DNA from 3 places in the Pseudoclavibacter sp. CFCC 13611 genome. Region 3 is predicted to be linked to each of the others. Evidence: riboswitches for the same ligand, from Rfam matches in the RefSeq annotation. Region 3 holds a riboswitch; each other region holds the start of a gene.

Region 1 (2,255 bases), on a different contig from region 3:
GAGCAGCACGACCTCGGCGAAGACGAAGTCGGTGCGCAGTCTGGGAATCGCCTGGATCAGGTGATAGCCCAGACCATTGCTCGATCCGGCGTACTCGCCGAAGACGGCGGCCACGGGAGCGAAGGTCACCGAGATGCGCAGCCCGGCGAAGCCCTGCGGCAGTGCGAATGGCATCCGCACGCGCCAGAAAAGCGCGCTCGGGCTTGCCCACAGCGTGCGCATCGTGTCGATCAGCCGCGGGTCGACGCTCTGCAGGCCCGACAGCAGGCTGACGGTCACCGGAAAGAAGCAGAGCAGCGCGACGATCACCACCTTCGACGCGATGCCGTAGCCGAGCGCGATCGTGAGAATCGGGGCGAAGACCATGACCGGCACTGTCTGCGTGCCGATCAGCAGGGGTTCGAGGGCGCTGCGCAGCGGCTTCACCGCGAAGACCGTGACCGAGATGACGCCGGCGGCGAGAACGCCGACCAGCAGGCCGAGCACAGTCTCACTGCCGGTCACGAGAGTGGCCGACCACAGCGTGCCCCAGTAGCGGCCGAGCGCCACGATGACGTCCTGCGGGGCCGGAACGAGGTATTTCGGCACTCCGAGCCACGTGGTGGCCCCCCACCACACGGCCAGCACGATCACGACCGCAATGGCCGGCGGCAGCACCCGGTGCAGGCGGCTCTGTGCGTTGCGTGTGTTCATCGCCGCATCGCCCCCTCTGCGGACAGCGCGGTCAGCAGACCGGTGCGCGCAGCGGCCAGATCGACGTCTGCGAGCAGCTCGGTGCGCGAGCGAGGATCGCCGAACCAGCCGCGACTCTCAGCGGTCACACGCGCAGGCCGTCCGGCCAGCACCAGCACCCGATCAGCCAGCAGCAGGGCTTCGTCGACGTCGTGGGTGACCAGCACGAGCGTGGTCTGTCGATCGCGCAGCCGCTCGCGCAGCCAGGTCTGACCGTCGGCACGGGTGATCGCATCGAGGGCTCCCAGGGGCTCGTCGGCGAGCAGGACGGGTTTGTCGGCGGCGAGGGCGCGCAGCAGAGCAGCACGCTGTCGCATGCCGCCGCTCAGCTCATGCGGGCGGTGGTGCGCGACCGAGCCGAGCCCCCACTGCTCGACCAGTGGACGTACCTGCTCGCGTGCGGCTGACTTGGAGACGCCGCGGTTGCGCAGCGGCATCGCGACATTGTCGACCAGAGAGAGCCACGGCAGCAGGGAGTCGCCCTGAGGCATGAGTGCGCAGCTGCGCACTCGTTCGGCCGGATCGGAGTGATCGAGCACTCGGACCGTGCCTGCGTCTGGTGTGAGCAGCCCGGCGATCACCGACAGGGCGGTGGTCTTGCCGCAGCCGGAACGACCGATCACGGCGACGTGCTCGCCGGTCTGGATGCTCAGGCGCAGTTCTTCGAGCACCGGCGCCGCTGCGCCCTCAGGCGTGTATACCACGTCGCTGACGACGACTGCGGTGTCGGATTCGACGCGCGTCGATTCCATCGTGTGACATCCCTCCGCTCGTGTGAACGAGATCAGGTTCAGCGGGTCTCATCTCAGCTCCAGCTCTCGGAGCACCCCGTGTCTTCGTCGAAAGCGTAGCAGACCCCGGTCGGCACACGGCCGACCGGGGTCTGCTACTGCTCAGTCTGGGCGAGTCATTCGGCCGAGACGATCACCACGATCAGGGTGCGCGGGCCGTGCACGCCTTCGACGCGCTGCAGCTCGATGTCCGAGGTCGCAGAGGGCCCGGCGATCATCGTGATCGGCCGTTCCGGCACCAGCCGCCGAATCGCCGCCGGCATGTCGACGACGATCTCTGCATCCCGCACCACGCATACGTGCACATCGGGCACCAGGGTCAGCGCGCGGCGGCCCTGGGTGCCGCTGCCGTCCAGAAAGATCGTGCCACTGATCGAGCAGGCCACGGCCGCTCCGGTGACGATGGCATCGAGGCTGTCGAGCGATGCGGCAGGGATCGACGCGTCGTCGACCTGCACCTCGCCCGCGTAGTCTCCCAGCCAGCTGCGATCCAGTGCCGGGGGGATGCCGACGCGGCTCGCCTGCACGGAGGCGAGGGCCGAGGCGACCTCTGCCCCGATGGTGCTCGGCGTGGCGCGCCGCACCTCGGCTTTGTAGTCTTCGAGCCGATCGATCAGCAGATCGATGCGTTCGGCGTCGGGCAGCTCGATCTCGGCGTCATAGTCGCGCACCACGGGCTCGACCACCGGCGGCGCGATCCGCAGCGCGTCTTTGATGCGATCCAGGATGTCT
Region 2 (2,255 bases), on a different contig from region 3:
CACTCTTCTACGTGTCGGGCCAGCTCATGGATCGCTTCGGGCGGCTCTGGGTCGTGCTGCCGACGCTGCTCGGTCTTGCGGTGACACACCTCGCGCTGCTGCCGGTGCACGGGCCGTGGGGGCTGCTCGTCACGGCGAGCCTGATGTCTCTGGCCAACGGCCTCGGATCCGGCATCATCATGACCATGGGCGCGGATCTGGCGCCGGAGCACCACCCAGCGGCGTTTCTGGGAGCCTGGCGTCTGGTCGCAGACGCCGGCAGCGCGAGTTCGCCGCTGATTCTCTCCGGCCTCGCCGCCGCCGCCGGGATCGCGGCCTCTGCCGCGGTCATGGCCGGTCTGGGCGTCGTCGGAGCCTGGCTGCTGTGGCACTTCACGCCGAAGTTCCTGCCTCCGGAGCTCTCCGGTCGCGGTCGGGTCTGACACCCGCCGGCTCGTCTGGGGTCGCACCGCCCGGCCGGTCGTCGTGAGCGCGCACGCACCTCTCGCTAGCATGGAGTCACCCTTTTCAGATGGATGAGAGACCGAACATGCCAGACTCCCCCGCGCCCGCTCAGCAGTCGTCGTCAGACGGAGCGCCTGCGCTCCGCGTCGAGACTTGGATCGACCTCGCCTGCCCGTGGAGCTACATCGGACTGAGCAATCTGCTCGCGGCGGTGCAGCGCTTCAGCGAAGAGCGGCCTGAGAACCGTGTGCTGCTCGGTCTGCGCAGCTACGAACTCAACCCCGATGCAGATGACGCAGACGCCCGCAGCGCGGCGCAGCATCTGGCCGACATCAAGGGCATCACGGTGTCTCAGGCCCAAACCGAGCTCGACCGAGTGACCGTGGCCGCCACCGACGCCGGGCTCGACTTCCACTTCGACGTGCTGCAGCAGTCGAACACCGGTCTTGCCCACGAGCTGCTGCACGCGGCCCGTCTCGACCACCGGGAACGCGAAGTCGCACTGGCGCTGTTTCACGCCCACTTCAGCGAGGGCCGCCACATCGGTCGTCTCGAGACGCTCGAGGAGATCGCCGGTGAGCAGGGCCTCGATGTCGCATCGATCAGTCGCGAGCTGAGCACGCATTCGCATACGGGCGAGGTGCAGGCCGACGAAAGACGCGCCGCCGAACTCGGCATCTCATCAGTGCCATTCTTCCTGTTCAACGATCGCTTCGGCGCCTCCGGTGCGCAGCCGGTCGAGGCCCTGCTCGAGGTGCTGCACGAGGTGCAGACGCGGGTCGGCGCCGACGCTCGCTGAGACTGACCCTCGGGGGTCGCAGGCGTATACTCTGGGCGTGTGACACGGGGTGCCCCGAACGAGGGCTGAGAAGAGACCCGTCGAACCTGCTCTCGTCAGCACGAGCGAAGGGATCGTCCAAATGACCGTCAACCATGCCGCATCACGCCCGAAGAGCATCCGCGTGCCGCGCATCCTCAGCATCGCAGGCACCGACCCCACCGGCGGCGCCGGGGTGCAGGCCGATCTGAAATCGATCTCGGCGATGGGCGGCTACGCCATGGCGGTCGTCACCGCGCTCGTGGCGCAGAACACCCGGGGCGTGCGCTCGGTGCACCTGCCGCCGGTCTCTTTTCTGCGCGAGCAGCTGGAGGCTGTGTCTGACGACGTGGAGATCGACGGCGTGAAGATCGGCATGCTGGCCGACGCCGACACCGTCACGACGGTGAAGGCCTGGCTTGACGAGGTGCGGCCGCCGATCGTGGTGCTCGACCCGGTGATGGTGGCCACCAGCGGCGACCGCCTGCTCGCCGAAGACGCCGAGGCGGCCGTGCGAGATCTCTGCCGCAGTGCCGATCTGATCACCCCCAACGTTCCTGAGCTCGCGGTGCTCGCCGACGCGTCTGAGGCACAGACGTGGGCGGATGCCGTGGCTCAGGCCCGACTCGTCAGCGCACGCTGCGATACCGTGGTGCTCGTCAAAGGCGGCCATTTGGTCGGCGATCGCGTGCACGACGCGCTTGTCGACGCCCGGTCTGCCCCTGAGGGGTCGCCCGTGCCCGACGGGCTCTTCGAAGCCGACGCTCCGCGCGTCGACACCGAGTGCACGCACGGAACCGGATGCACGCTCTCTTCGGCCATGGCGACTCGCCTCGCCGCAGGCGACGACTGGCCCACCGCGCTGATCACGGTCAAGGCCTGGCTCACCCGGGCGCTGCGCAGCGCCGACGCTCTGCACGTCGGGCAGGGTCACGGCCCGGTCGATCACTTCGTCGACCTGCGCTGACGCTCGACGCCGAGCCAGTCGCGCAGA
Region 3 (2,255 bases):
CGGATGCCAAACGTGAGCTGGCGGCCGAGCAGGCGCGTTCCAACGCAGTGCAGGCCGATCTGACGCAGCGCCCCGGCAACCAGGACGCCCAGCGCGACGCCGATTGGGAGCGCAGGCCCATGCCCGCAGGCTTCCCGAGCCCCGCGGCGTCGTCTGAGCAGTCCGAAGAACGAAGCAGCACGCAGGGGAGCACAAAGTGAGCACCGCACGCGAAGACATCCTGGATCGCATCAAAGACGCGCTGCGGATCGCGCCGCCGGTGGTCGAGCCCGTGGTGCGCGACTATGACGCCGAGATCGAGCTGCCCGACGCCGAACGCATCGATCTGCTGATCGATCGGCTCGAAGACTACAAAGCCGAGGTGCGGCGCGCCACGCCGAGCACCATCGGGGCAGAGGTCGCCTCGGCCCTCGCCTCCGTGCAGGCGAGCCGCGTCGGCATCCCCCCGGCACTGGATCGCAGCTGGCTGGGAGACTACGCGGGCGAGGTGCAGGTCGACGACGCGTCGATCCCTGCCGCATCGCTCGACAGCCTCGATGCCATCGTCACCGGAGCGGCCGTGGCCTGCTCGATCAGTGGCACGATCTTTCTGGACGGCAGCGGCACCCAGGGCCGCCGCGCGCTGACCCTGGTGCCCGATGTGCACGTATGCGTGGTGCGGGATGCAGAGATCGTCGTCGACATGCCGGCGGCGATTCGGCGGCTGGTGCCGGAACGGCCGATCACGATGATCGCCGGGCCCTCTGCGACCTCGGACATCGAGCTGCAGCGCGTCGAAGGCGTGCACGGCCCGCGCACCCTGATCGTGGTGATCGTCTCGGCCGAATGACTCGCCCAGACTGAGCAGTAGCAGACCCCGGTCGGCCGTGTGCCGACCGGGGTCTGCTACGCTTTCGACGAAGACACGGGGTGCTCCGAGAGCTGGAGCTGAGATGAGACCCGCTGAACCTGATCTCGTTCACACGAGCGGAGGGATGTCACACGATGGAATCGACGCGCGTCGAATCCGACACCGCAGTCGTCGTCAGCGACGTGGTATACACGCCTGAGGGCGCAGCGGCGCCGGTGCTCGAAGAACTGCGCCTGAGCATCCAGACCGGCGAGCACGTCGCCGTGATCGGTCGTTCCGGCTGCGGCAAGACCACCGCCCTGTCGGTGATCGCCGGGCTGCTCACACCAGACGCAGGCACGGTCCGAGTGCTCGATCACTCCGATCCGGCCGAACGAGTGCGCAGCTGCGCACTCATGCCTCAGGGCGACTCCCTGCTGCCGTGGCTCTCTCTGGTCGACAATGTCGCGATGCCGCTGCGCAACCGCGGCGTCTCCAAGTCAGCCGCACGCGAGCAGGTACGTCCACTGGTCGAGCAGTGGGGGCTCGGCTCGGTCGCGCACCACCGCCCGCATGAGCTGAGCGGCGGCATGCGACAGCGTGCTGCTCTGCTGCGCGCCCTCGCCGCCGACAAACCCGTCCTGCTCGCCGACGAGCCCCTGGGAGCCCTCGATGCGATCACCCGTGCCGACGGTCAGACCTGGCTGCGCGAGCGGCTGCGCGATCGACAGACCACGCTCGTGCTGGTCACCCACGACGTCGACGAAGCCCTGCTGCTGGCTGATCGGGTGCTGGTGCTGGCCGGACGGCCTGCGCGTGTGACCGCTGAGAGTCGCGGCTGGTTCGGCGATCCTCGCTCGCGCACCGAGCTGCTCGCAGACGTCGATCTGGCCGCTGCGCGCACCGGTCTGCTGACCGCGCTGTCCGCAGAGGGGGCGATGCGGCGATGAACACACGCAACGCACAGAGCCGCCTGCACCGGGTGCTGCCGCCGGCCATTGCGGTCGTGATCGTGCTGGCCGTGTGGTGGGGGGCCACCACGTGGCTCGGAGTGCCGAAATACCTCGTTCCGGCCCCGCAGGACGTCATCGTGGCGCTCGGCCGCTACTGGGGCACGCTGTGGTCGGCCACTCTCGTGACCGGCAGTGAGACTGTGCTCGGCCTGCTGGTCGGCGTTCTCGCCGCCGGCGTCATCTCGGTCACGGTCTTCGCGGTGAAGCCGCTGCGCAGCGCCCTCGAACCCCTGCTGATCGGCACGCAGACAGTGCCGGTCATGGTCTTCGCCCCGATTCTCACGATCGCGCTCGGCTACGGCATCGCGTCGAAGGTGGTGATCGTCGCGCTGCTCTGCTTCTTTCCGGTGACCGTCAGCCTGCTGTCGGGCCTGCAGAGCGTCGACCCGCGGCTGATCGACACGATGCGCACG

The links. Region 3 has a riboswitch for thiamine pyrophosphate ahead of F8O08_RS08130 (ABC transporter ATP-binding protein). Riboswitches for the same ligand answer to the same signal wherever they lie in the genome.
Region 1: another riboswitch for thiamine pyrophosphate. It lies ahead of F8O08_RS04150 (ABC transporter ATP-binding protein); the one in region 3 lies ahead of F8O08_RS08130 (ABC transporter ATP-binding protein).
Region 2: another riboswitch for thiamine pyrophosphate. It lies ahead of thiD (bifunctional hydroxymethylpyrimidine kinase/phosphomethylpyrimidine kinase); the one in region 3 lies ahead of F8O08_RS08130 (ABC transporter ATP-binding protein).

The regions. Positions count from the first base shown of each region.
Region 1 covers NZ_WBKE01000001.1:946,923-949,177, reverse strand. Annotated here, with positions in the region: gene F8O08_RS04155 (ABC transporter permease) at 1-693, opposite strand, end outside; gene F8O08_RS04150 (ABC transporter ATP-binding protein) at 690-1,484, opposite strand; TPP riboswitch at 1,477-1,573, opposite strand; gene F8O08_RS04145 (LutC/YkgG family protein) at 1,640-2,255, opposite strand, start outside.
Region 2 covers NZ_WBKE01000001.1:932,983-935,237, reverse strand. Annotated here, with positions in the region: gene F8O08_RS04090 (MFS transporter) at 1-422, shown strand, start outside; gene F8O08_RS04085 (DsbA family protein) at 530-1,243, shown strand; TPP riboswitch at 1,279-1,374, shown strand; gene thiD (bifunctional hydroxymethylpyrimidine kinase/phosphomethylpyrimidine kinase) at 1,365-2,228, shown strand.
Region 3 covers NZ_WBKE01000002.1:841,419-843,673, reverse strand. Annotated here, with positions in the region: gene F8O08_RS08140 (LutB/LldF family L-lactate oxidation iron-sulfur protein) at 1-200, shown strand, start outside; gene F8O08_RS08135 (LutC/YkgG family protein) at 197-829, shown strand; TPP riboswitch at 896-992, shown strand; gene F8O08_RS08130 (ABC transporter ATP-binding protein) at 985-1,779, shown strand; gene F8O08_RS08125 (ABC transporter permease) at 1,776-2,255, shown strand, end outside.